Regions from separate parts of the Micromonospora sp. NPDC049171 genome, predicted to be linked through region 3. Evidence: riboswitches for the same ligand, from Rfam matches in the RefSeq annotation. Region 3 holds a riboswitch; each other region holds the start of a gene.
What was found. A riboswitch is a leader RNA that binds a small molecule or an ion and turns the genes downstream of it on or off. The one in region 3 is predicted to bind cobalamin.

Region 1 (5,812 bases), on a different contig from region 3:
CGCCGTCCACCCGGAACGACACCGAGGTGATGCTGTGGCCGCCTCCCACGGTCGCGGTCGCCGCCAGCGGCACGGTTCCCGGCGTGGTGTACACCGCGCCGGCGGTCGGGCTGAGCCAGGTGACAATCGCCGGGTAGTCAGCGACCGGCGGTGTGGTCGTCCGGGTCGGCGTCACGCTGGGCAGGACGCCGCCGGTGCACGTGACGCCGTTGAGCGTGAACGACGCCGGTATGGGGTTGCTGCCCGACCAGGCGCCAACGAAACCGATGTTCGCGGAGCCATTGGTGCCCAGGGTCGCGTTCCAGCCCAGATTGGTCGCGCTGACCTGCTGGCCCGCCTGGGCCCAGGTGGCGCTCCAGGTTTGCGTGAGCCGCTGGTCGACTGCAGGGAACGCGAACCGCAGCGTCCACCCGTTGACCAGGTCACCCAAGTTGGTGACCGCGATGTCGGCGTGGAAGCCACCGGTCCACTGGCTGGTGACGACGTAGTTCACCCGGCACCCGGCCGCCGCGTTCGCCGCACTGGCGTGCGAGATCGCGGCCATCATCGCGACCATGGCAACAGCGATGGCGGCCACAGCAGTCAGCGACCTCCGCATGGCACACCTCGCCGTAAATAGCTGGACGTCTATGAGAATGTCGACTGTCCTGCTGCTCCGCCTTCCTGTCAAGGCACGCACGGCAGTCCTGCCGCCGGCAGGACAACGGACAGCCCACCCATGGCTGATCGGTAGCGGCCACAGCGCCGAGCAGGCAGAAGAGTGGACTGCTAAAGACCACCAGCGACCCAAAACCCCTGCACTACCTGGTAGGCCACTTCGGGTCCGCCGAAGAGGTCTTCACCCCGAAGCGCCTGGTCAGGGCGTTGCCCGTGGGATCGGAGTCTCGAATGACGGAACTGCAACGGACTCCACCAAGCTCACCCGCAACGCTCCACATCGATCTGACGCAGACCTATAGGCGTGGCCTTAGGCGAACCGAGAGGTCGGCCGGCACCAGCCATCCCGGGAGCAGCAACGCCTGACCACTTCGACATCTACTGGGAGGTCACACCGCACCGTTTGACCGCATCACCGCAGGTCAGAGCCATCGTCTCTGTCCGGCGTCGGTGAGCACCTCGGGCGCGGAGACCGCTTCGCCAACCTGCACCCAATCTGCTCCCAGTTGCAAGGCCGGGCCAGCCAACGGCTCCTTACCGCCTTGACCTGCGCACACCTCCCTGCCAGGCAACATAGAGCGTTGTCGACCGCTGCGCAGAACCGCTGAGCACTCCGCGGTGAACGAAGGGCTCTACTCAATCAGCGACGGCCACGATGACCTTGCCTTCGGCGGTGCCGCTGGCGACCAGCCGGTGGGCGTCCACGACCGTGTCGAGGGTGAACGTGCGTGGGTCCAGTCGCGGGCGCAGCGCTCCGGCATCGGCCAACGTCGCGATCTCGCGCAGGATGTCGCCGTGGCGTTCGCGGCCCCGCCCGGTCAGCATCGGCAGCAGGGTGAACACCCCGGAGTAGGTCGCGCCTCGGAACGACAGCGGGGCGAGCGAGTGTGAGCCCCAGCCCAGCGCGCTGACGACATGCCCGTGATAGGTGCGCACCGCCGCGAACGACGCGTCGAGCGTCGGGCCACCGACGTTGTCGACGATGATGTCGAACCCCTCGCCGTCGGTGTATCTCTGCACGTACTCCTCGACGTTGCTTGTGGTGTAGTCGATCGGCACGGCGCCCAGGCTCTCGATGACCCGCATGCTCGCCGGCCCGCCCGTGGCGTACGCCTCGGCGCCGCGCGCCTGGGCGAGCTGCACGCCCACGTAGCCGACACCGCCGGCACCGCCGTGCACCAGCACCTTCTGCCCGGCGCGGACCCCGGCCCGGTCGACGAGCCCCTCCCAGGAGGTGATCGCGGCCAGGGGCAACGCGGCGGCCTCCCGCATCGAGAGGGTGTCCGGCTTGCGGGCCAGCAGCCGCACGTCCACGGCCGCGTACTCGGCCAGCGAACCCTGCAGGTCGCCCACGCCCCCGCACAGCCCGTACACCTCGTCTCCGGGCGCGAAGCCGGTCACCTCCGTGCCGATTGCCGCGACGACGCCGGCGAGGTCCAGGCCGAGCACCGCAGGAGGCTGGACACGCGCGTGCGCGGCCTTTCCTGCCTGGATCTTCGTGTCGAGCGGGTTGACGCCGCTGGCGACGATCCGCACCAGCACCTGCCCGCGCCCGGGGGTGGGTTGATCGATCTCCTCGATCGTCAGTGGAACGTCGAACTCCCGCAGCACCGCAGCGCGCATAACCATCCACACTCTCCGTGATCGAGTCTTCACGTGGACGTTATCCGACCGGACCGGCGGCGGGGCGGGTTCCTCGGACCACGCCAGCGCCGCCACGGGCGGGCCGGGCGCGGGTCAGTCCTCTTCGGCACCGTCGAGCAACGCGCGTCGCAGCGCCAGCCGGTGCTTCCGGCGGATCTCCGCCTCCCGGTAGCGTCGCCGGTCCCCGTCGGTCTCCGGTAGCAGCGGCGGCACGGTACGAGGCTGGCCGTCGTCGTCGATGGCGACCATGACCAGGTGGGCGGTGGCCACGTCGGTGGGTGGCACCGCCCGGTCCCACCGGTCGGCGGTGACCTTGACGGCCACCTCCATCGAGCTGCGGCCGGCCCAGGTGATCCGGGCGTCGACGTGTACGACGTCGCCGACCCGCACCGCGCGTAGGAACGCCGTCTCGTCGATGGCGGCGGTCACCGCCGGCCCGTCGGAGTGCCGGGCGGCGACCACACCGGCGACGGAGTCGATGAGGTTGAGGATCCGGCCGCCGTGCACCGTACCCATCAGGTTGGTGTGGTGCTGGTCCATGATCTGCGACAGGGTCAGGTGCGACGCCGACGGCGCTCGGCCGGCGATGGTGGCGGTGTCGTGCACAGCGGTAGTCCGTCCCTCGGAACCCACACCGCCGGTTCGCGGACACGCTGACGAGGATCTGGCCGCGCACCACACGCACGGCCGGTCACCCGCTCAGCCCACCCGCGAGGCCGACGGCAGCGCACACGGTTGTGTACGCGGCGCCGGCAGGTCTTCGGACTCGCGGGCCCGACCGGTCGTGCCGGTCCCCTACTGGCCGTCGCTTCCCGGGCCACTGGCCCAGTGCTGATGACGGCGGTCGTTCCCACTCACCGCTGCGGGGCAGCCCCGGATTTCCACCGGGTTCCCTCTTACGACGCCCAGCCGGTCACGACGGGGCGAACCAGCGCCGCGGGGAGCATAGCTGGCCTGGGGATCTGTCCACCCGGGGCGTCCGGCCGCGGCGGCGGATGACCGCATCGTCGACTTTTGTCGTTCGAGGAAGAAGATCGTCACCTCTTGAAAAAAGTCTCGCGCGGGTGAGGATATCCAGATGCGTCGTCTCCCCCAGACTTGCGGGCGGGTGGTCTCGGGCCTCCTCGCGTTCCTCCTCGCCTCGGCGGTCGCCCTCCTCGCGTCCACCCAACCCGCCGCGGCGCACGGGACCCTCGCCACGTCCACACCGGCGAGCGGCGCCACCGTGCGCGAGCCGTTGACGTCGGTGCGGCTCCTCTTCACCGAGAAGGCCGCCGCCAACGCGTTCTTCACGATCACCGCCCCGGGCGGCACCCGTGTCGACAACGGCTGGTCGCCGGGGGAGCCGCAGCCGCTGGAGAAGCCGGTACGGGAGTACTTCCTGGTCAACGGGAAGTTCGAGCCTCGGGAGTACACGACGGGGTTCCCCGCGGTGGTGGCCGTCGCCCACCTGCCCGCCAAGGGCCAGTATTCGGTGAGCTACCTGTCGGTCGCCTCGGACGGCGACGCCGTGCGGGGCACCCTGACCTTCCGTTACGAGGGGCGGGTGACGGCAGCGCCGAAGGGGTGGAGCCCGCCGTCGACCCAGCCGGACCCGGCGCTGGTGGCCGCGGCCGAGCAGCACAACACGTCCGGGCAGGCGTCTGCGGTGCCGACCACGGCGGACGATCCGTCGACCCCGCCGGCTGCGGCGGCTCCGGAGACCGGGTCGACCGACAAGAGCGGTCCCGGCGCACTGGCCTGGACCGGGTTGGCGTTGGTCGCGGCAGTCGGGGCGGTGGCCGGGTTCGTCGTCTGGCGTCGCCGATCGGCTTCCGCCGGCACACCCACCGGCCGGGGCCGTACCTCGGCGGCGACCTCCGGTCGACGCGGCGGTGGCACCCGTGCTCCGAACCGGGCCGGCGCTGGTAAGACCACCGGCGGCAAGACCGTCGGGGGTAAGGCCGCCGGGGACCGGACCGGCGGAGGCAAGACCGGCGCTGGCAAGACCGGCGCTGGCAAGACCGTCGGGGCCCAGGCCGGCGGCGGCAGGACCAGCGGGGGCACGGCCGGCGAGGTCGGCGCGGCGGCCGGCGTCGTCGCGCGTACCGCTAGCGACAGGCGGCGGCCCGCCACCGTGCCGGCGGCGCGCAAGGGTGACACGGTCGTCACGGCCCGCACGGGCGTCACCGTCGAGCCGACGCCGACCGATCAGGTGGAGAAGCCCCTCGCCAGCACGGACGACGAGCCGGCGGTCGATTCCGGACCACGGCCCGACACCGACCTCGCCGCCGCGACGCCCGGGTCCCGGCTGAGCAACACCCACCTGGCGCTGCTCGTCGGCGGGCTGGTGCTCGCCCTGCTGGCCGGGTTCGGGCTGGCCCGCATCGGGACCGGCGACGAGACCCCGGCGGGCCGCGACGCCCGACAGCCCGCGGGCGGTCCGGCCACCGCGGGGCAGGAGGGCTCCGCGACCGATGGGCACCAACACTCGTCCGGTACGGGGCCGCACACGCATCGGGGTGACGACGCGACGGGCGCGGCGCTGGCGACCGGCACGACGGTGAGCGCCGGCGGCTACACCCTGCAACCGCTGGAGCGGACCCAACCCCCCGGTGTACGCGCCGACTACCGGTTCCGCATCGTCGGGACCGACCGGCAGCCGGCGACCCGCTTCGCGGTCGTGCACGACAAGCCGTTGCACATGATCGTGGTCGGCCGCGACCTGTCCGGCTACCAGCACCTGCACCCGACGATGGCGCCCGACGGCACCTGGAGCGTCCCCCTGACGCTGGCCCGGCCCGGCGGCTACCGCGTCTACGCCGACTTCTCCGTCACCGCGACCAACGGCACGCAGATCCCGCTCGTGCTGGGCGTCGACCACACCGTGCCCGGCGCGCACACCCCGACCGCGCTGCCGCCGGTGCGGGCCGAGGCGACGGCCGGGCCGTACGCGGTGTCGATGAACGGCACCCCGACGGTGGGGGTGACAGCGCCGATGCACTTCCAGGTCAGCGCCGACCCGACCATTCCCGCCCAGTTGGAGCGGTACCTGGGCGCGTACGGGCATCTGGTCGTCGTCCGTGAGGGCGATCTCGGGTACGTGCACGTCCACCCCGAGCAGGAGTTGGTCGACGGGTCGGTCAAGTTCTGGCTGACCGCCCCGAGTTCGGGCCGGTACCGGGCGTTCTTCGACTTCCAGATCGCCGGGAAGGTGCACACCGCCGAGTTCACGATCAACGTGCCCTGAGACCGGAACTTTCTCCCCGCTGCGGCCGACCAAACAGCCAGCAGCGATCAACGGAGGAAGAACACATGCGCACCACCAGCCCGCTCGGTTTACGCCGCTCGGTCACCGTCCTCGCCGCCGCGATCCTGGCGGCGGGTGCGGCGGGTTGCGGCTCGTCCGACTCCCCGGCGACCGCACAGCCGGGCCCGTCCGCGTCGGCCTCGGCCAACCCGGACGCCGGCGTGGTCGGCATCCGTGACCCGTGGGTGAAGGCGGCCGACAAGGGCATGACGGCGGCGTTCG
Region 2 (5,812 bases), on a different contig from region 3:
TGGGCCAGGCGGCGGTCGGCCACGTGCTGGAGGTACTCCCGCATGTCGCTCAACGTCAGACCGGGCACCCCCTGGCCCACCAGGTCCTCGGCGAACTGCACCTCACACTCGACGGCCTCGGTGAGCATCTGCCGGACCTGGTCGGCGAGGTCGTCGTCGAACAGGTCGGGTTCCTCCGCGCGGGCGGTGTCGACGACGTCGAACGCGAACGCCATGTGCATGGACTCGTCGCGGAACACCCAGTTGGTGCCGGAGGCGAGGCCGTGCAGCAGCCCGCGGGAGCGCAGGAAGTAGACGTACGCGAAGGCGCCGTAGAAGAACAATCCCTCGATGCAGGCGGCGAAGCAGATCAGGTTGAGCAGGAACGTCCGCCGGTCGTCGCGGGTCCGCAGCTCCCGCAGGTTGTTCAGCGAGTCGATCCAGCGGAAGCAGAACTCGGCCTTACGGCGGATCGAGGGGATGTTCTCGATGGCCGCGAAGGCGGCGAACCGCTCGGTCTCGTCCGGCACGTACGTGTCGAGCAGGTTCAGGTAGAACTGGACGTGCACGGCCTCCTCGAACAACTGCCGGGACAGGTAGAGGCGACCCTCCGGGCTGTTGACGTGCTGGTAGAGGTTGAGCACCAGGTTGTTGGCGACGATGGTGTCACCGGTGGCGAAGAACGCCACCAGCCGGCTGACCAGGTGCCGCTCGGCCGGCGACAACTTGTCCAGGTCGGCGAGGTCGGCGTGCAGGTCGACCTCCTCCACCGTCCAGGTGTTGCGGATCGCGTCGCGGAACCTGTCGAAGAAGTGCGGGTAGCGCATCGGGCGGAGGGTGAGGTCCATCCCGGGGTCGAGCAGCATGTGCGTGGTCCTCGTGTCGGTGGTGCCCGTGTCGGTGGTGCCCGTGTCGGTGGTGCTGGCGTCGGTGGTGCTGGCGTCGACTGTGCCGGTGTCGGCGGCTGTCACTGGCAGGCCTCGCACGACTCGGGGTTCTCCAGCGAGCAGGCCAGCGCCTCCGCGTCGGCCGCCACCGGGGCGAGCACCGCGACGGTGGCCTGCTGGATCCGGGTGGCGGGGCGCGAGCGCAGGTAGTACGTGGACTTCAGCCCGACCTTCCAGGCGTACAGGTACATCGACGAGAGCTTGCCGATGGTCGGCGCGGCCAGGAACAGGTTCAGCGATTGGGACTGGTCGATGAACGGGGCGCGGGCGGCGGCCAGGTCGACAAGCGCCCGCTGCGGCAGCTCCCACGCGGTCCGGAACAACTCCCGGACGCCGGCCGGCAACTCCGCGATGTCCTGCACCGACCCCTCCGCCCGCTTGATCGCCGAGCGGATCCGGTCAGTCCACAGGCCGCGGGCCTTCAGCTCGCGGACCAGGGCGGTGTTGACCTGGAGGAACTCCCCCGACAGGGTCTCGCGCTTGAACAGGTTGGACACCTGCGGCTCGATGCACTCGTAGCACCCGGCGATCGAGGCGATGGTCGCGGTCGGGGCGACCGCCACCAGCAGCGAGTTGCGCAGCCCGTCCGCCGCGACCCGTTCCCGCAGGGCGGCCCAGCGCGCGGTCTGCGTACCCTCGACACCCCACAGGTCGGGTTGGAGCTGGCCCCGCGCGGCCCGGGTCTGCGCGTACGCCGGGTGCGCGCCGAAGCGGCGCGCCAGGTCGGCGGAGGTCTCCAGCGCGGTCAGGTACAGCTCCTCGCTGATCCGGGTGGACAGCTCCCGGGCGGCCGGGGAGTCGAACGGCAGTCGCAGCGCGAAGAAGACGTCCTGCAGGCCCATCAGCCCCAGTCCGACCGGCCGCCAGCGGGGGTTGCTCGCCGCCGCCTGCGCGGTCGGGTAGTAGTTGATGTCGATGACCCGGTCGAGGAAGGTCACCGCGGTACGAACCGTGGCGCGCAGCCGGTCCCAGTCGATGCCGCCGTCGGTGAGGTGCGCGGCGAGGTTCACCGAGCCGAGGTTGCACACGGCGGTCTCGGCGTCACTGGACACCTCGATGATCTCGGTGCACAGGTTGGACAGGTGCACCACGTTGCCGTCCTCGGCGGTCTGGTTGCACAGCCGGTTCGCGGCGTCCTTGAAGGTCATCCACCCGTTGCCGGTCTGGGCGAGGGTGCGCATCATCTTGCCGTACAGCTCCCGCGCCGGGACCTGCCGCACGTGGCGACCCTGCGCCTCGGCCTGCCGGTAGGCGGCGTCGAACCGTTCCCCCCACAGGTCGGGCAGCTCGGGCACCTCGTGCGGGTCGAACAGCGACCACATCTCGTCGGCCTCGACCCGGCGCATGAACTCGTCCGGGACCCAGTTGGCCAGGTTCAGGTTGTGGGTGCGGCGGGCGTCCTCGCCGGTGTTGTCCCGCAGTTGCAGGAACTCCTCGACGTCCGGGTGCCACGGCTCCAGGTAGACGCAGGCCGCGCCCTTGCGCCGGCCACCCTGGTTGACCGCGGCGACGCTCGCGTCCAGCGTGCGCAGCCACGGCACGATGCCGTTGGACTGCCCGTTGGTGCCGCGGATCAGCGCGCCCCGGGACCGCACCCGGGAGTACGCGATGCCGATGCCGCCGGCGAACTTGGACAGGTTGGCGACCTGGGCGTACCGCTGGTAGATCGAGTCCAACTCGTCGCGCGGAGAGTCGACCAGATAGCAGGAGGACATCTGGGTGTGCCGGGTGCCGGAGTTGAACAACGTCGGTGAGCTGGGCAGATAGGCCAGGCTGGACATCAGCCGGTAGAAGCCGACCGCCTCGTCCGGCGTCTGGGACAGCCCGCAGGCCACCCGCAGCAGCCAGTACTGCGGGGTTTCCAGCACCAGCCGGCTGGTGGGGTGGCGCAGCAGGTACCTGTCGTACACCGTGCGCAGGCCGAAGTACTCGAACCTCCGGTCGCCGTCGGTGTCGATGGCGTCGTCGAGCATCGCGGCGTGCGCGGCGACGAACGCGGCGGTGTCGTTCCCGATCAGGCCCTCGGCGTGACCGACCCGGATCGCCGCGCTGAACGAGGTGACGCCCTGCCGACGCACCTCCTTGTCGACGTAGCCGGCCAGCAGCCGGGCCGCGAGGCGGGAGTACTGCGGCTCCTCACCGATCATCTCGGCGGCGGTCTGGATGGACAGCCGGTCCAGCTCGGCAGTCGTCGCGCCGTCGTACAGCCCGCTGATCGTGCGGGTGGCGACGCGCATCGGGTCGACGTCGGTCAGGTCGTCGGCCCACCGCTCGACCGCCCGGACGATCTTGTTGACGTCCACGGACTCGGTGGTGCCGTTGCGCTTGCGGACCTGCATCGGCGTCCGCCGCAGGACCGCGTCGCCGCTTGCCGGGACTACCTCGGTGACTGTCACCACTCACTCCTCGCGAGTTCGAGACCTGATGGCCTTCGGACGCGTGGAGACAGACACCGGCGGACGCCACGCCGGGCAGGCGCGGGTCAGGTGGCGTCGGCCGTCCCACGCGGCCTCGGACCGCCGCCCACCCGGGTGCGGGTGCACGGCGCGCTGGCAGGTCTTCGGACTCGCGGGCACGACCGGGTCGCCGGTCTCCTACTGGCCGTCGCTTCCCAGACCGATTGGTGGCCCAGTGCTCATGACGGCTGTCGTTCCCACTCACCGCTGCGGGACAGTCCCGGATTTCCACCGGGTTCCCTCTTGCCTCGACCGCTCGGGATGAACGGCCGAACCAGCTGCGCTCGACACCATATATAGGGACGCTGCGGTTGTCACACCCCACATGTCGGTCCCGGGCGTGTCGGCGCCGTGACTGGTGATGGTCGTCACCGGCTCGCCCGGACCCGCGCCGAACCAGGCCGGCGGGCGGCAGCCCACGCCCGCGCGGACGTGACATCGAGCAGGTGCCGTCATGCGGAAAGGTGTGATGTATTAAGTCTCCAGACGTAAGGATCCCTATTTATTTCCGGCCATCAATGTCAGAATCTGAAGTGGACATCCAATCTTCCGCGCGCACTATCCACTTCTCGCAGCAATATCCCAATCCCGCCGGGCGCACATCAACAGTCCGTGAACGACGACGTGCCGTCGCGCCGCAGAGTGTCTACCAGCGCCACGAATCTCGCCGCAGCCGCTGCCGAGGCCCGTGGGCCGGATGCGGCGACCGGGAGGACAGCGCGCTGACGCATTCGCATCGGGACCGAAACATTGGATGTCTTGGATTCACAGGTGATCGACGTCGTTGACGTGCCGGATTAGCCCTCCGTATACTCGCAGAGATCATCTGATCTTTAGCCTAGCCGGGCGAGGAGCGCATGCCGCAGATCACTGCCGTCACCATCGAGGACGTCCGCTTCCCCACCTCCCTGACCGCTGACGGCTCCGACGCCATGAACAAGGACGGCGACTACTCGGCGGCCTACGTCGTCCTGCACACCGACGGCGTCGACAGCACGGGCGCGCCACTCGCGGGCCACGGTCTGACCTTCACCATCGGTCGCGGCAACGACATCGTCGTCGCGGCGGCGGTCCATCAGGCACAGCGCCTCGTCGGCGTGGACGTCGCGACGATGGCGGCGGACATGGGCGCGGTCTACCGCCTGCTCACCTCCGACTCCCAACTGCGGTGGCTCGGCCCGGAGAAGGGCGTCGTCCACCTGTCGCTGGCCGCCGTGCTGAACGCGTCGTGGGACCTGGTCGCCCGGGTCGCCGACAAGCCGCTGTGGCGGCTGCTCGTCGACATGTCCCCCGAGCAGCTCGTCGACATCGCGGACCTGCGCTACCTGTCCGACGCGCTGACCCGGGACGAGGCACTGGCCATCCTGCGCGCCAAGGAGAGCACCAAGGCCGCCCGTCTCGCCGAGCTCGACCGGACCGGCTACCCCGCCTACACCACCTCGGCCGGCTGGCTCGGCTACGGCGACGACAAGCTGCGCCGGCTGTGCCAGGAGGCGGTCGACACCGGCTACGGCTACGTCAAGCTCAAGGTGGGCGCCAACCTCGACGACGACATCCGCCGCTGCGGCATCGCCCGGGAGATCCTCGGCCCGGACCGCAATCTGATGATCGACGCCAACCAGGTGTGGGACGTCGGTCAGGCCATCGAGTGGGTCACGGCCCTGGCGCGGTTCGAGCCACTGTGGATCGAGGAGCCGACCAGCCCCGACGACATCCTGGGCCACGCCGCCATCCGTCGCGCGGTCGCGCCCATCGGCGTCGCCACCGGCGAACACTGCCACAACCGGGTGATGTTCAAGCAGCTGTTCCAGGCCGGGGCCATCGACTTCTGCCAACTGGACACCGGCAGGTTGGCCAGCATCAACGAGATCGTCGCCGTGCTGCTGCTCGCCGCGAAGTTCGACATCCCCGTGTGCCCCCACGCCGGCGGTGTCGGCCTGTGCGAGATGGTCCAGCACGTGTCGGTGCTCGACTACGTCGCGATCTCGGGCGACCTCACCAACCGTGTCACCGAGTTCGTCGACCACCTGCACGAGCACTTCACCGACCCGTGCGTCATCCGGGACACCGGCACGGGCAGCGGGTACGTCCTGCCCCACCAGCCCGGCTACTCCACCCGGATGCGCCCCGAGTCGGTCGAGCGCTACCGGTTCCCGGACGGCACCTACTGGACGGCGACAGACCCGACTACCGTGTCATCTCCGAAGCCGTACGTGATCGCGGGTGGGGCGGCCACCCCCGCCGGCCGCTAGGGGGTGTCATGTCGCGCACCGACGAGGTGGTGAACGGCATCAAGCGGATGATCCTCGAAGGGCGTTTCAAGCCCGGGGACCGTCTGCCCATCGAGAAGGATCTCGCCGAGTCGCTCGGCGTCTCGCGGGGCTCGCTACGCGAGGGGATGTCGGCCCTGTCGATCCTCGGCATCGTCAA
Region 3 (5,812 bases):
CCGGCGCGGCGGCAGGACGGCGAACCCCTCCCAGGAGTCCACCGCGAGCGCCCGGGCCCGGAAGCTCGGGCCGAGGCGTGGATCGGCCCGTACCTGCTCGCGCAGATAGTGGTGACTCCACGGGCGGGCGGCCTCGGCGCGCAGCAACGGTACGGCCGACTCGTGCCCGACGATCTCCAGGTCGGGCCAGGCGCAGGCGCCCCAGACGTGGTCCCAGTGGTGGTGGGTGTAGACGAGCCAGCGTGGCTGCGGCAGGCCGGCGGCGGTCAGCGCGGCCTGGATCTCCCGGGCGTGCGCGGGGCTCTGCCCAGCGTCGATCATCACACTGCCGCGCTCGTCGGCGACGACGGCGACGCCGGCCTGGACCGCGTCCGGGTCGGGATCGCCCGGACAGAGCCAGACCCGACCGGCGAGGTGGTGGAATCGCATGGCGACGATGGTGATCGACCCCCGAGATTGATCGCGGACGTTGGGCCAGTGGCCGCCGATCCTAGGTGAGGATGTCGACCGGCACCGCGCGGCCGGATGATCGGCGCAGGTCAGAGTCCCTCGGCCATCCTTTGCTCTGCATACCTATCTGCACCAGACACGGAGCGTCACCGGTGCAGATAGGTATGCAGAGCAAAGGACGTCGGCATTGATCTGGGGCACTGCGCCGTGCGGAGTCGCGCTCGCGCCAATCGCCGAAGCTCGATGAGTGCCGCCCGCCTGGCGGGGCCGGACCGGCGTTGACCGGCGGCGCGGCGGTGTGGCAGCATTCGCGGCCTGACGGCAGTGAAGGAAGTCGGTGCGATTCCGACGCGGTCCCGCCACTGTCACCGGGGAGCGATCCCCCCTCGTGAGTCACGGCCGTGTGTCTGCGGTTGGAAGGCCGGGGGAGAGCGTCGATCCGGAAGCCAGGATACTTCGGCCGTCGGGACGTACCCCAGGGCGTGGACACCCGAGGAGGACCCGATGACGCACGGCGTCTCATTCATCGACGAGCATCGTCATGATCCGCATCGCGGGCGACACACCGCATCCGGAACCGGCCGCGCCCGCACGTCTGGCGCCGGTTGCCTCGACGCGCGCCAGGCCGCTGGCTTCCGGTACCGCTGAGCCGAGCGCCCGCCGCTGACCGGCTCCGACGCCCGCGTCGACGAGTCCGGCAGCGCCGTCGTACCGGCTGACGCCGCACCCACCCGCTTCGTCCAGGTCGCCTCCGCAGCGGCCAGGGCGTCACTCTCCGGAGCCCGCCGTGCGCATCCTGCTGCTCTCCACCGCCGACACCGACCTGCTGGCCGCCCGCGCCAGCGGCGCCGACTACCGGCTCGCCAACCCCGCGCGGGTCGCCGCCGACGAGGTGCCCGCCCTGCTCGACGGGGTCGCCCTCGTCGTCGTACGCCTGCTCGGCGGTCGACAGGCGTGGCCGGACGGCCTCGCCGAGGTGCTCGGCACCGGGGTGCCGACTGTCGTGCTCGGTGGCGAGGCGCTGCCCGACGCGGAGCTGATGGCCATCTCCACAGTGCCGTCCGGGGTCGTCACCCAGGCGTTGGCGTACCTGGTCGAGGGCGGGCCGGACAACCTGGCGCAACTGGCCCGGTTCCTCTCCGACACGGTGCTGCTCACCGGCGAGGGGTTCGCCCCGCCCACCCCCACCCCGGCGTACGGCGTGCACGGCGAACACCCGACCGACCCGGACCGGCCCACCGTGGGGATCGTCTTCTACCGGGCGCACGCCCTCGCCGGCAACACCGGGTTCGTCGACGTGCTCGCGGACGCGGTCCACAAGGCCGGCGGCAACCCGCTGCCGATCTTCTGCGGCTCGCTGCGCGGGCTCACCACCGGCGCCGGCCCGCTCGGGCTGTTCGCCCGCTGCGACGCGCTGCTGGTCACCGTGCTCGCCGCCGGCGGTGCGGTCGCCGCGGACGCCTCCGGAGGTGGCGACGAGGACGCCTGGGACGTCGGCGCGCTGGCCGCCCTGGACGTGCCGGTCATCCAGGCGCTCTGCCTGACCAGCACCCGGGCGCAGTGGGAGGCCAGCGACGCCGGGCTGTCCCCGTTGGACGCGGCGATGCAGGTGGCCATCCCCGAGTTCGACGGTCGGATCGTCACCGTGCCGTTCTCGTTCAAGCAGATCGACGCCGACGGCCTGTCCGTCTACGCCGCCGACCCCGAGCGGGCCGCCCGGGTCGCCGGGATCGCGGTACGCCACGCCCGGCTGCGCTACGTGCCCAACGCCGACAAGCGGATCGCCGTGGTGCTCAGCTCGTACCCCACCAAGCACTCCCGGGTCGGCAACGCCGTCGGGCTGGACACCCCGGTCTCGGCGGTCCGGCTGCTCGCCGCGCTCGCCGCCGCCGGCTACCACCTGGGCGACGCCCCGGTGCCCGACGACGGAGACGCGCTGATCCACGCGCTGATCGCCGCCGGAGGCCACGACGTGGAGTGGCTCACCCCGGAACAACTGGCCGCCGCCGAGGCCCGGATACCGGGGCAGACGTACCGGCGGTGGTTCGACCAGATCCCGGCCGAGCTGCGCGAACGGATGCGGGAGCACTGGGGTGAGCCGCCCGGCGAGCTGTACACCGAGAGCGGGGACATCGTCCTCGCCGGGCTGCGCTTCGGCAACGTGGTGCTGCTGATCCAACCGCCGCGCGGCTTCGGCGAGAACCCGATCGCCATCTACCACGACCCGGACCTCCCGCCGAGCCACCACTACCTGGCCGCGTACCGCTGGTTGGCCGCACCGAGCGCGGACGGCGGCTTCGGCGCGGACGCCGTGGTGCACCTGGGCAAGCACGGCACCCTGGAGTGGCTGCCCGGCAAGGGCCTCGGCCTGGCCGCCGACTGCGCGCCCGACGCGGTCCTCACCGACCTGCCGCTGGTCTACCCGTTCATCGTCAACGACCCCGGCGAGGGCACCCAGGCCAAGCGGCGGGCGCACGCCGTGGTCATCGACCACCTGGTGCCGCCGATGGCCCGCGCCGAGACCTACGGCGACCTGGCCAAACTGGAGCAACTGCTCGACGAGTACGCCACCGTGCAGGCCCTCGACCCGGCGAAGGTGCCCACCGTGCGGGCGCAGATCTGGGACCTCGTACGCGCCGCCGAACTGCACCACGACCTGCACGCCGAGGCGATGCCCGACGCGGACGACTTCGACGAGTTCGTGCTGCACCTCGACGGGTACCTGTGCGAGGTAAAGGACGTGCAGATCCGCGACGGGCTGCACATCCTCGCCGACGCGCCCACCGGTGAGCCCCGGGTCAACCTGGTCCTCGCGGTGCTGCGCGCACCGCAGATCTGGGGAGGCGCCCACGCCCTGCCCGGTCTGCGGCAGGCGCTCGCCGTCGCGTACTCCCTCGACGAGCAGGCGCTGCTCGCGGCACCTGGCGACCGACTGGCGCTGCCCACCGCGCTGACCGACGTGGTGGACGGGCCGGCCGGCACCGCCGCCGACGCCATCGACCTGATCGAGGCCCTGGCCCGACGGTTGGTCCTCGGCATGGAGACCCTGGGCTGGGCCGTGGACGCGGTCGACGCGGTGGTGACCGAGGTGACCGGGCAGCCGATCCCGGACGTCGCCGCCGTGCTGCACTTCGCCGCCACCGAGCTGGTGCCCCGGCTCGGCCGGACCACCGACGAGCTGACCAACACCCTCGGCGCGCTCGACGGCCGGTTCGTGCCGCCCGGCCCGTCCGGCTCACCCACCCGGGGCCTGGTCAACGTGCTGCCCACCGGGCGCAACTTCTACTCCGTCGACCCGAAGGCCATTCCCAGCCGCAACGCCTGGGACGTCGGGGTGGCCCTCGCCGACTCGCTGCTGGCCCGGCACCTCGCCGACACCGGGGCGTACCCCCGCTCGGTGGGTTTGACCGTGTGGGGCACCAGCGCGATGCGCACCCAGGGCGACGACATCGCCGAGGTGCTCGCGCTGCTCGGCTGCCGGCCGGTGTGGGACGAACGGTCCCGGCGGGTCACCGGCATCGAGGTGGTGCCGACCGCCGAGCTGGGCCGACCCCGCGTGGACGTGACGGTGCGCATCTCCGGGTTCTTCCGCGACGCGTTCCCGCACGTGGTGGCGCTGCTCGACGACGCCGTGCGGCAGGTCGCCGCCCTGGACGAGCCGGAGGCGGAGAACTACCTGCGGGCGCACGTCGCGGCAGACCTCGCCGAGCACGGCGACGAGCGGCGGGCCACCGCCCGGATCTTCGGCTCCAAGCCCGGGGCGTACGGCGCCGGTCTGCTGCCGCTGATCGACGCCCGGACCTGGCGCAGCGACGCCGACCTGGCCGAGGTGTACGCGGTGTGGGGCGGCTACGCCTACGGCCGGGGCCTGGACGGGCGGGAGGCGCGCGCCGACATGGAACGCTCGTTCGCCCGGATCGCGGTGGCGGTGAAGAACCAGGACACCCGCGAGCACGACATCGTCGACTCCGACGACTACTTCCAGTACCACGGCGGGATGGTGGCGATGGTCCGCCACCTCACCGGCACGTCACCGCAGGCGTACGTGGGTGACTCGGCGATGCCGCACGACGTGCGCACCCGCACGCTGGGCGAGGAGACCCGGCGGGTGTTCCGGGCCCGGGTGGTCAACCCGAAGTGGATCGCCGCGATGCGCCGGCACGGCTACAAGGGCGCGTTCGAGCTGGCCGCCACCGTGGACTACCTGTTCGGCTACGACGCCACCGCCGGTGTGGTCGACGACTGGATGTACGAGCACCTGGCCGCCGCGTACCTCTTCGACGACACCACCCGCGAGTTCCTGGAGAAGTCCAACCCGTGGGCGCTGCGCGGCATCACCGAGCGCCTGTTGGAGGCCGCCGACCGGGGGCTGTGGGCCAAACCCGAGCCGGCCACCCTGGACCGGCTGCGCGACACGTACCTGGCCAGCGAGGGCGACCTGGAGGACCGGGTGTGAGCGCGAGGAGTGAGCCGGTTTTGCGAGCCCCGCAGTCGCGAACGAAAGAAGGCCCAGTGAGCGTCACCTATCCCTTCAGTGCGGTGCTCGGCATGGCCGACATGCGGTTGGCGCTGTTGCTCAACGCGGTGTCCCCGGCGATCGGCGGTGTGCTGGTCCGGGGTGAGAAGGGCACCGCCAAGTCCACCGCCGTGCGGGCACTCGCCGCACTCCTGCCACCGGTGCGCCGCGTCGCCGGCTGCCGCTTCGGCTGTGACCCGGCCGAGCCCGACCCGGCCTGCCCGGACGGCCCACACCCCGCCGACGCCGCCGCCGAGACCCGTCCCGCCCGGCTCGTCGAGCTGCCGGTCGGTGCCGCCGAGGACCGGGTGGTCGGCTCGCTGGATTTGGAGAAGGCCCTCGGCGAGGGGGTACGCGCCTTCGAGCCGGGCCTGCTCGCCGCCGCCCACCGGGGCGTCCTCTACGTCGACGAGGTCAACCTGCTGCACGACCACCTCGTGGACCTGCTGCTGGACGCGGCGGCGATGGGCCGCAGCCACGTCGAGCGCGAAGGCGTGTCGGTCAGCCACGCCGCCCGGTTCCTGCTGGTCGGCACCATGAACCCCGAGGAGGGGGAGCTGCGCCCGCAGCTGCTCGACCGGTTCGGGCTCACCGTGGAGGTGGGTGCCAGCCGGGACCCGCAGGTCCGGGTCGAGGTGGTCCGCCGCCGGCTGGCCGCCGACGCCGACCCGGCCGGGTTCGCCGCCCGCTGGGCCGACGCCGACGCGGAGATCGCCGCCCAGGTGGCCGCCGCCCGCCGCCGGCTTCCCGGGGTACGCCTGCCGGACGCCGCGCTGCGGCAGATCGCCGAGGTGTGCGCGGCGTTCGACGTGGACGGGATGCGCGCCGACATCGTCACGGCCCGTA
Region 4 (5,812 bases), on a different contig from region 3:
GCCGCTGAGGAACACCCCTTTTCCCATTGCCCCGGCGAGTCGGATCGCCAGTAGCCTCCGGCGCAGGGAGTCAGCAGGGATCAACCGCGTGAGAAAGCCCGACACGCTGGATCCGGACCTGGCCATCAATACTCACCTCGCCCGAATGCAAGCAGTTCCGCGATGCGTTCCGGGGTATTGGAGCGCGACGCCCCGAGTGGAGCGAGCGCCCGACACCAGGCGTCCAGCCGGTCGGGATCGAGATCGGCAGCCCGCGCCAACTCGTCACGCCGAAACACCATTGCGGACCGATCCCAACCCTCAAGCACATAATCGGCGGCGTCAAAGCAGCGTTCGCCGACACAGGCAATCGGACTACGAGCCACCAGACCCCTGGTGTCGGACGCGAGAACATTGCCGAGGTGCAGATCGCCGTGCAACAGCACCCGTTCCGCTGGTGCGGAAAAGAGCTCCGCCGTGATCCGGCGCGATTCCGTCACGTCCAGGCCGCCCCGCTCGGTCCAGCCGTACATCAGCTCAAGCCAGTCGGCGGCCTTCCGGGGCGCGCTCTCCGGATCGCCGGCCGAGTGCAGCTCGTTGAGGAACAACGCGTAGTCGGTGGGGGACGGTGCCTCCGGAAGCTGTTCCACCGGAATGCCCGGTTTGATGGCCTCCAACAGCACCGCTCCCTTGGCAGCGGCGAGGACTGCCGGAACCCGTCCGCTCGGGGCGAACTGCCGCAGCATCGCCACCTCCTCGGCGAGGGCGTACGAGTCCGGCGCGAGCTTCAACACCGCGTCGCCCAAGGGGCCGGTGCAGGCCAGCACCACCGAGGAGACGCCCGAGGAGAAGTCGGCGCCGATTTCGGAACCGAGCTCGGCGCCGATTTCGAGGTCCCACTCGCGGGCCAGGGTCGCCAACTGCTCCGGCAGCGAACTCAACCAGCGATGGTTCACCTTTCCCGAGCGCGCGTAGTCGGCGATCGACTGGAACCGCGCAGTTATCTCTTCCAGATCCAGCAAGGGTGGTCACCTTCCGTGAGTCGCTTTCCGTTGTCGCGCCATTCAGGTGCACCTCGGTACCGTCAGTCCGACGGAGAATGCCGAGGATTGTGGACATGCGAAACTCTCGCCCCAGGGCTCACGAGAGTGAGTCAGCGCAGGGTGTACCGTCCGTGCCGGCAATTAGACCGCAAGCCGGCATGGCGGCGCGATAAAGACACGAAGAGTTGTTGCTGGACCGGTTCCTCCTGCGACCGTCTCTTGATTAAGTGAGGTGGAGACGGGTGGGAGCGGCTTCGTCACAAATGGTTACCAATTCGGCGATCCCCGAACTCCCCCCGCATTGCAACAGCCTCTCATGATGATCTATAGATGTCTAGCCTCGTTGTATTGATCTGATTACCCGCTGCTATGTACTTCGTCGTCATTGCGGCATTTTCGCGGCGATCGTGCTGATCGCAGTGGGTAAGGGGTGCCGTAGGGATCGATGGCGGCGAAGGTCCGGATAAGACGGCAGTCGACCCTGATTTCATCTCCGTCAGTGCAAAGTGAGGCATTCGGATCCGCCGGCACTGCGGCGGCCGGTTCTTCCGTCAGACCCACAGTTGAAGCGCGCCGCCGTCGCCGTGCTGGCCCTGGCCGTAGCAGTGCTGGCATTTCCTGACCCGCCGCCCCGCGGACGGGCTCACCGACCAGGCCGTCGACCGTTGCTCGCTCCGGAGGCTTCCTGGGCACGAACGGCTGTTCGGCCAGCGGGGGCCCCTGGATCGGCGTCGGCAGAACTCGGTCACTCCATCGTCCAGCGATTGTGGTGAATCACCGACGACACCGGGCGTCGCTGGCGCCAGCCGTGCCGCTCCAGGTCCGGCGTCTGCTCCAGATGGGTGACCGGGCCGAGGCAGAGCCACGCCACCGGGCGGACGGTGGCCGGGATGCCGAGCAGGTCGCGCAGGAACGGCTCCCGGTAGAACGAGACCCAACCAACCCCGAGTTGCTCGGCGGTCGCGGCCAGCCACAGGTTCTGGATTGCCAGACAGACCGAGTAGAGGCCGGCGTCGGCGATCGCGTGACGGCCGAGCACCGCCGGTCCACCCCGCTGCGGGTCGTATGTGACCACGACCGACAACGTCGACTCGCGTACACCATCGATCTTGATCCGGGTGAAGCGTTCCTTCGCCGCACCGTCGAGAGTGGCCGCGAAGGTGTCCCGTTCCCGCTGTACGTGCTGGTGGAACTCCTGCCGCAGCTCGGGATCGCGGACCAGGATGAAGTCCCAGGGCTGGGAGAGGCCGACGCTCGGTGCGGCGTGCGCCGCCGTGAGGATCCGGTTCAACGTCTCGTCCGGGATCGGCGCCCCGGTGAACTGGGCACGTACGTCCCGGCGGCGGTGGATGGTCTCGTAGAGTCCGGTGTTCATGGCAGGCTCCCGCTGCGCTCGTGCCCCTGACGGGGTCGATGACGCGAGGCCGGTCTTCGGACTCCCGGATCTACGCTGGTCACCCGCCTTCCCAACCCCGCAGGGTCAGTGGCTGCGTCTGGTACGCGTGGGTGGCAGCTCCCCGGTCACCGCGGCGGGCCCGTGCCGGACTCACACCGGCTTCCCGATTCTCCCCACTGGCGCGGGGCACCTCGCAACGTTTGTGCCACCGTGCACCATAGCGGCCCCCGACGAGCCCGGGGCCTGTCTCGCCAAAGGTGTTCCGGCGGTCCTGGGACAGCGGAGCGACTCGCCCAGCCGTTAGCATCGCGCTGATTCCCGCCCCCATTACGGAGACCTCCATGCGCAAACTTGCCGCCGCCGCCCTCGTGGGCGTGCTCGTGGCCGTTCTTCCGGCAGCGGCCGCCCTGGCCGCCGAGCCCAAGCCGGATATCGCGGTGACCTCCGCCGCCGACAAGGCCAACTACGCCGAGGGCGAGACCTTCACCATCACGGTCACGGTGAAGAACAAGAGCTCTGTCGACGCCAGGCACGTGCACTACACCGGCGGCGACAGCGAGGGCGTCGACGGTGTCGCCTACGGTGAGCTGTCGACCGGCTTCGACCTCGCCGCCGGCGCCACCAAGACCGTTCAGATCACCGGCAAGACCAACCATGTGGCGTGGCAGTCCGGCTACGGGTTCGTTGCCTTCTCGCTTGCCGCCGACAACGGCGAGGCCAACGACGCCGACAACATCACCAGCGTGCGGCTGCTGGTGGCGGGCGTCTTCGACGATCTCGGCGGCTACGTCTTCCAGGGTGAGTCCTATGACGCCGAGTGGACGCCCCGGACGCCTGGCGTCCCGGGTGTCAAGGTCGTCGCCACCAGTGCCGACGGCAAGACGACGTACGCCGAGGCCAGCACAGACGCCAAGGGCCTGTTCCGTTTCGCCCGCCTCCCCGCCGGCGACGTCCTGCTGACCTTCACCGCCCCGGCGGGCTGGAAGATCCTGGCCGGCGAGAACGGCGCGGACGACCACACTCTGGCGCAGGTCAGGGCCGACGACAGCGACGAGCCGCGCGTCTTCGTGGCGGCGAAGAAGGTCGCCGTGAGCTCGCCGAGCGCGACGCCGACGCCGACTTCGACGACGACGACGCCGACGCCGACGCCCACTTCGACGGCGACGCCGACCTCGACGATGACGCCGACCTCGACGCCGACTTCGACGACGACGCCGACTTCGATGACGCCGTCACCGTCGGCGTCGTCGAGCACCGGCCCGGGCCTGCCGGTCACCGGCGACAACACCATGCTGTTCGTCGGCGCTGCTGCGGTCGCCGTCGCGGTCGGCATCGCGCTGGTGCTTGTCGCACGACGCCGCCGAGTACGCCTGCAGGCCTGATCGACCGAGATCGCCCCAGCGGCCGAACACGGCCGCTGTAGCGTCCCCCGCTACGTCGAGCAAGGCGAAGGACGCCGAGGCTCCAGCACCTCGCTGGAGCCTCGGCACCGCGACTCCGGCCGTACTCACGGCGCGATCCGCGCGACTGCCGCTGAACTGTTGGACCCTGGTTGAGCTCATGGTGTGTCGCGATCACGCCGCAGGGCCTCGCCCACGAGCTTTCCCCCAGCACCGATATATCCGTCTGGGTCAAGCCAGTTCTTCCCCGTCGGTCAGTTTGAGGGCCGGTCTCCGGCAACCGGGTCGCAGGCGCGTCCAGCTGCGGATCACCACCACCCGCATGATCATCTCCATTCGGGCTAGCAGAGTGGGGGAGCGCCGGTCAGTTCAGCTCCAGACGTACCGGATAGCGACTCAACCACTCGTTGAGCCCCAGCAGCATCTCCACACTGCGCCGGGCCGCCGCCAGGGCGCCGCCCTCGAGCTTGGCACCGGCGAGTGCGCGGGCGCGGTTGTCGTCGAGCAGTGCCCGCACCGGCGCGCCGGGGTCGGTCAGCACAGCCCTGGTCCGGTCGGCCAGCATGCGCTCGTAGGCCGGGTCCTGAGTGGTCGGGTAGGGGCTCTTGCGCCGGGCCACCACCGAGGCGGGCAGCACGTCGGCGGTGGCGGCGCGGAGCAGGCTCTTCTCCCGCCCGTCGAAGGCCTTGAGGCTCCACGGGACGTTGTAGACGTACTCGACGAGCCGGTGGTCGCAGAACGGCACCCGCACCTCGAGGCCGTGGGCCATGCTCATCCGGTCCTTGCGGTCGAGGAGCACCTGCAGGAACCGGGTGAGGTTGAGGTAGAACATCTCGCGCATCCGGTACTCCTCCGGCGCCTCGCCGGGCAGGTGGTCGACCTCGGTCAGCGCCTGCCGGTACGCCGCGTCCTGGTAGCCCGGCAGGTCGAGCTTCAGATCGGGCGCGAACAGGCTCGGCGGTTGAGGGTCACCCGGGGCGCCACGGACCGCGGCCATCCAGGGGAACGTGTCCGCACGGATCACGGCCGGATCGTGGAACCAGGCGTAACCGCCGAAGACCTCGTCCGCGGACTCGCCGGACAACGCCACTGTCGACCGCTCCCGGACGGCGCGGAAGAGCAGGTAGAGCGAGGTGTACATGTCGCCGAGCGCGGGGGGCACGTCGGCCGCGTTGAGCACGCCGGTGCGGTAGAGAGGGTCCATGAGGGCGGGCGAGTCCAGCACGATGTCGGTGTGGTCGGAGCCGACGTGCTGCGCGACCTCGTGCACGAACGGCGCGTCGGGCGTCAGGTGCATCCCGGTTTGCTGGAAGTGCTCGGTCTGCCCGGCGAAGTCGACCGCGAACGAGCGCACCGGGCCGGCACCCTGCGCCGCGAGGGCGCGGGCGGCCAGTGCGGTGATCGCCGACGAGTCGAGGCCACCGGAGAGCAGCACGCCGAGCGGCACGTCGGCGATGAGCTGCCGCTGAACGATGTCGTCGAGCAGTTCGCGCACGGTCCGTACGGTGGTGTCCCGATCGTCGGTGTGCTCCCGGGGGGTGAGGGACCAGTAGCGGCGGGCGCGCAGCCCGGACCGGTCCACCCGGACGATCTCGCCGGGGCGCACTTCGCGCAGGTCCCGGTAGATGCCGTGTCCGGGCGTCTTGGTGAAGGCGAGCAGCTCGCGCAGCCCGTCGGTGTCGACGACGGCCGGCACCTGCGGGTGGGCGAGCACGCCCTTGGGCTCGGAGGCGAAGACCACGCCGTCCGGCATCGGCCGGTAATAGAGCGGCTTGATGCCCATGCGGTCACGGACCAGCAGCAGCGCCTGCTCGCGCGGGTCCCAGAGGCCGAAGGCGTACATGCCGTTGAGGTGCTCGGCGAAATTTTCGCCCCATTCCAGGTAGGCGTGCAGGACCACCTCGGTGTCGCTCTCGGTGCGGAACTCGTGGCCCAGCCCGCGCAACTGGGTGCGCAACTCGCGATAGTTGTAGACCTCGCCGCTGTAGGTGATC

Region 1: it holds a riboswitch for cobalamin, as region 3 does, so the genes downstream of both, AB0B14_RS00635 (acyl-CoA thioesterase) here and cobN (cobaltochelatase subunit CobN) in region 3, are expected to answer to the same signal.
Region 2: it holds a riboswitch for cobalamin, as region 3 does, so the genes downstream of both, AB0B14_RS07605 (ribonucleoside-diphosphate reductase subunit alpha) here and cobN (cobaltochelatase subunit CobN) in region 3, are expected to answer to the same signal.
Region 4: it holds a riboswitch for cobalamin, as region 3 does, so the genes downstream of both, bluB (5,6-dimethylbenzimidazole synthase) here and cobN (cobaltochelatase subunit CobN) in region 3, are expected to answer to the same signal.

Annotation. Positions count from the first base shown of each region.
Region 1 covers NZ_JBEZDJ010000001.1:176,482-182,293, reverse strand. The annotation lists gene AB0B14_RS00645 (cellulose binding domain-containing protein) at 1-598, opposite strand, end outside; gene AB0B14_RS00640 (zinc-dependent alcohol dehydrogenase family protein) at 1,294-2,286, opposite strand; gene AB0B14_RS00635 (acyl-CoA thioesterase) at 2,395-2,907, opposite strand; cobalamin riboswitch at 3,035-3,249, opposite strand; gene AB0B14_RS00630 (copper resistance protein CopC) at 3,380-5,530, shown strand; gene AB0B14_RS00625 (copper chaperone PCu(A)C) at 5,596-5,812, shown strand, end outside.
Region 2 covers NZ_JBEZDJ010000004.1:258,579-264,390, forward strand. The annotation lists gene AB0B14_RS07600 (ribonucleotide-diphosphate reductase subunit beta) at 1-845, opposite strand, end outside; gene AB0B14_RS07605 (ribonucleoside-diphosphate reductase subunit alpha) at 947-3,265, opposite strand; cobalamin riboswitch at 3,460-3,676, opposite strand; gene AB0B14_RS07610 (enolase C-terminal domain-like protein) at 4,240-5,634, shown strand; gene AB0B14_RS07615 (FadR/GntR family transcriptional regulator) at 5,643-5,812, shown strand, end outside.
Region 3 covers NZ_JBEZDJ010000008.1:113,377-119,188, forward strand. The annotation lists gene AB0B14_RS12630 (MBL fold metallo-hydrolase) at 1-429, opposite strand, end outside; cobalamin riboswitch at 778-907, shown strand; gene cobN (cobaltochelatase subunit CobN) at 1,238-4,906, shown strand; gene AB0B14_RS12640 (VWA domain-containing protein) at 4,903-5,812, shown strand, end outside.
Region 4 covers NZ_JBEZDJ010000007.1:114,907-120,718, reverse strand. The annotation lists gene AB0B14_RS11370 (MFS transporter) at 1-27, opposite strand, end outside; gene AB0B14_RS11365 (aminoglycoside phosphotransferase family protein) at 126-1,001, opposite strand; gene bluB (5,6-dimethylbenzimidazole synthase) at 1,768-2,397, opposite strand; cobalamin riboswitch at 2,427-2,627, opposite strand; gene AB0B14_RS11355 (SdrD B-like domain-containing protein) at 2,760-3,800, shown strand; gene asnB (asparagine synthase (glutamine-hydrolyzing)) at 4,183-5,812, opposite strand, start outside.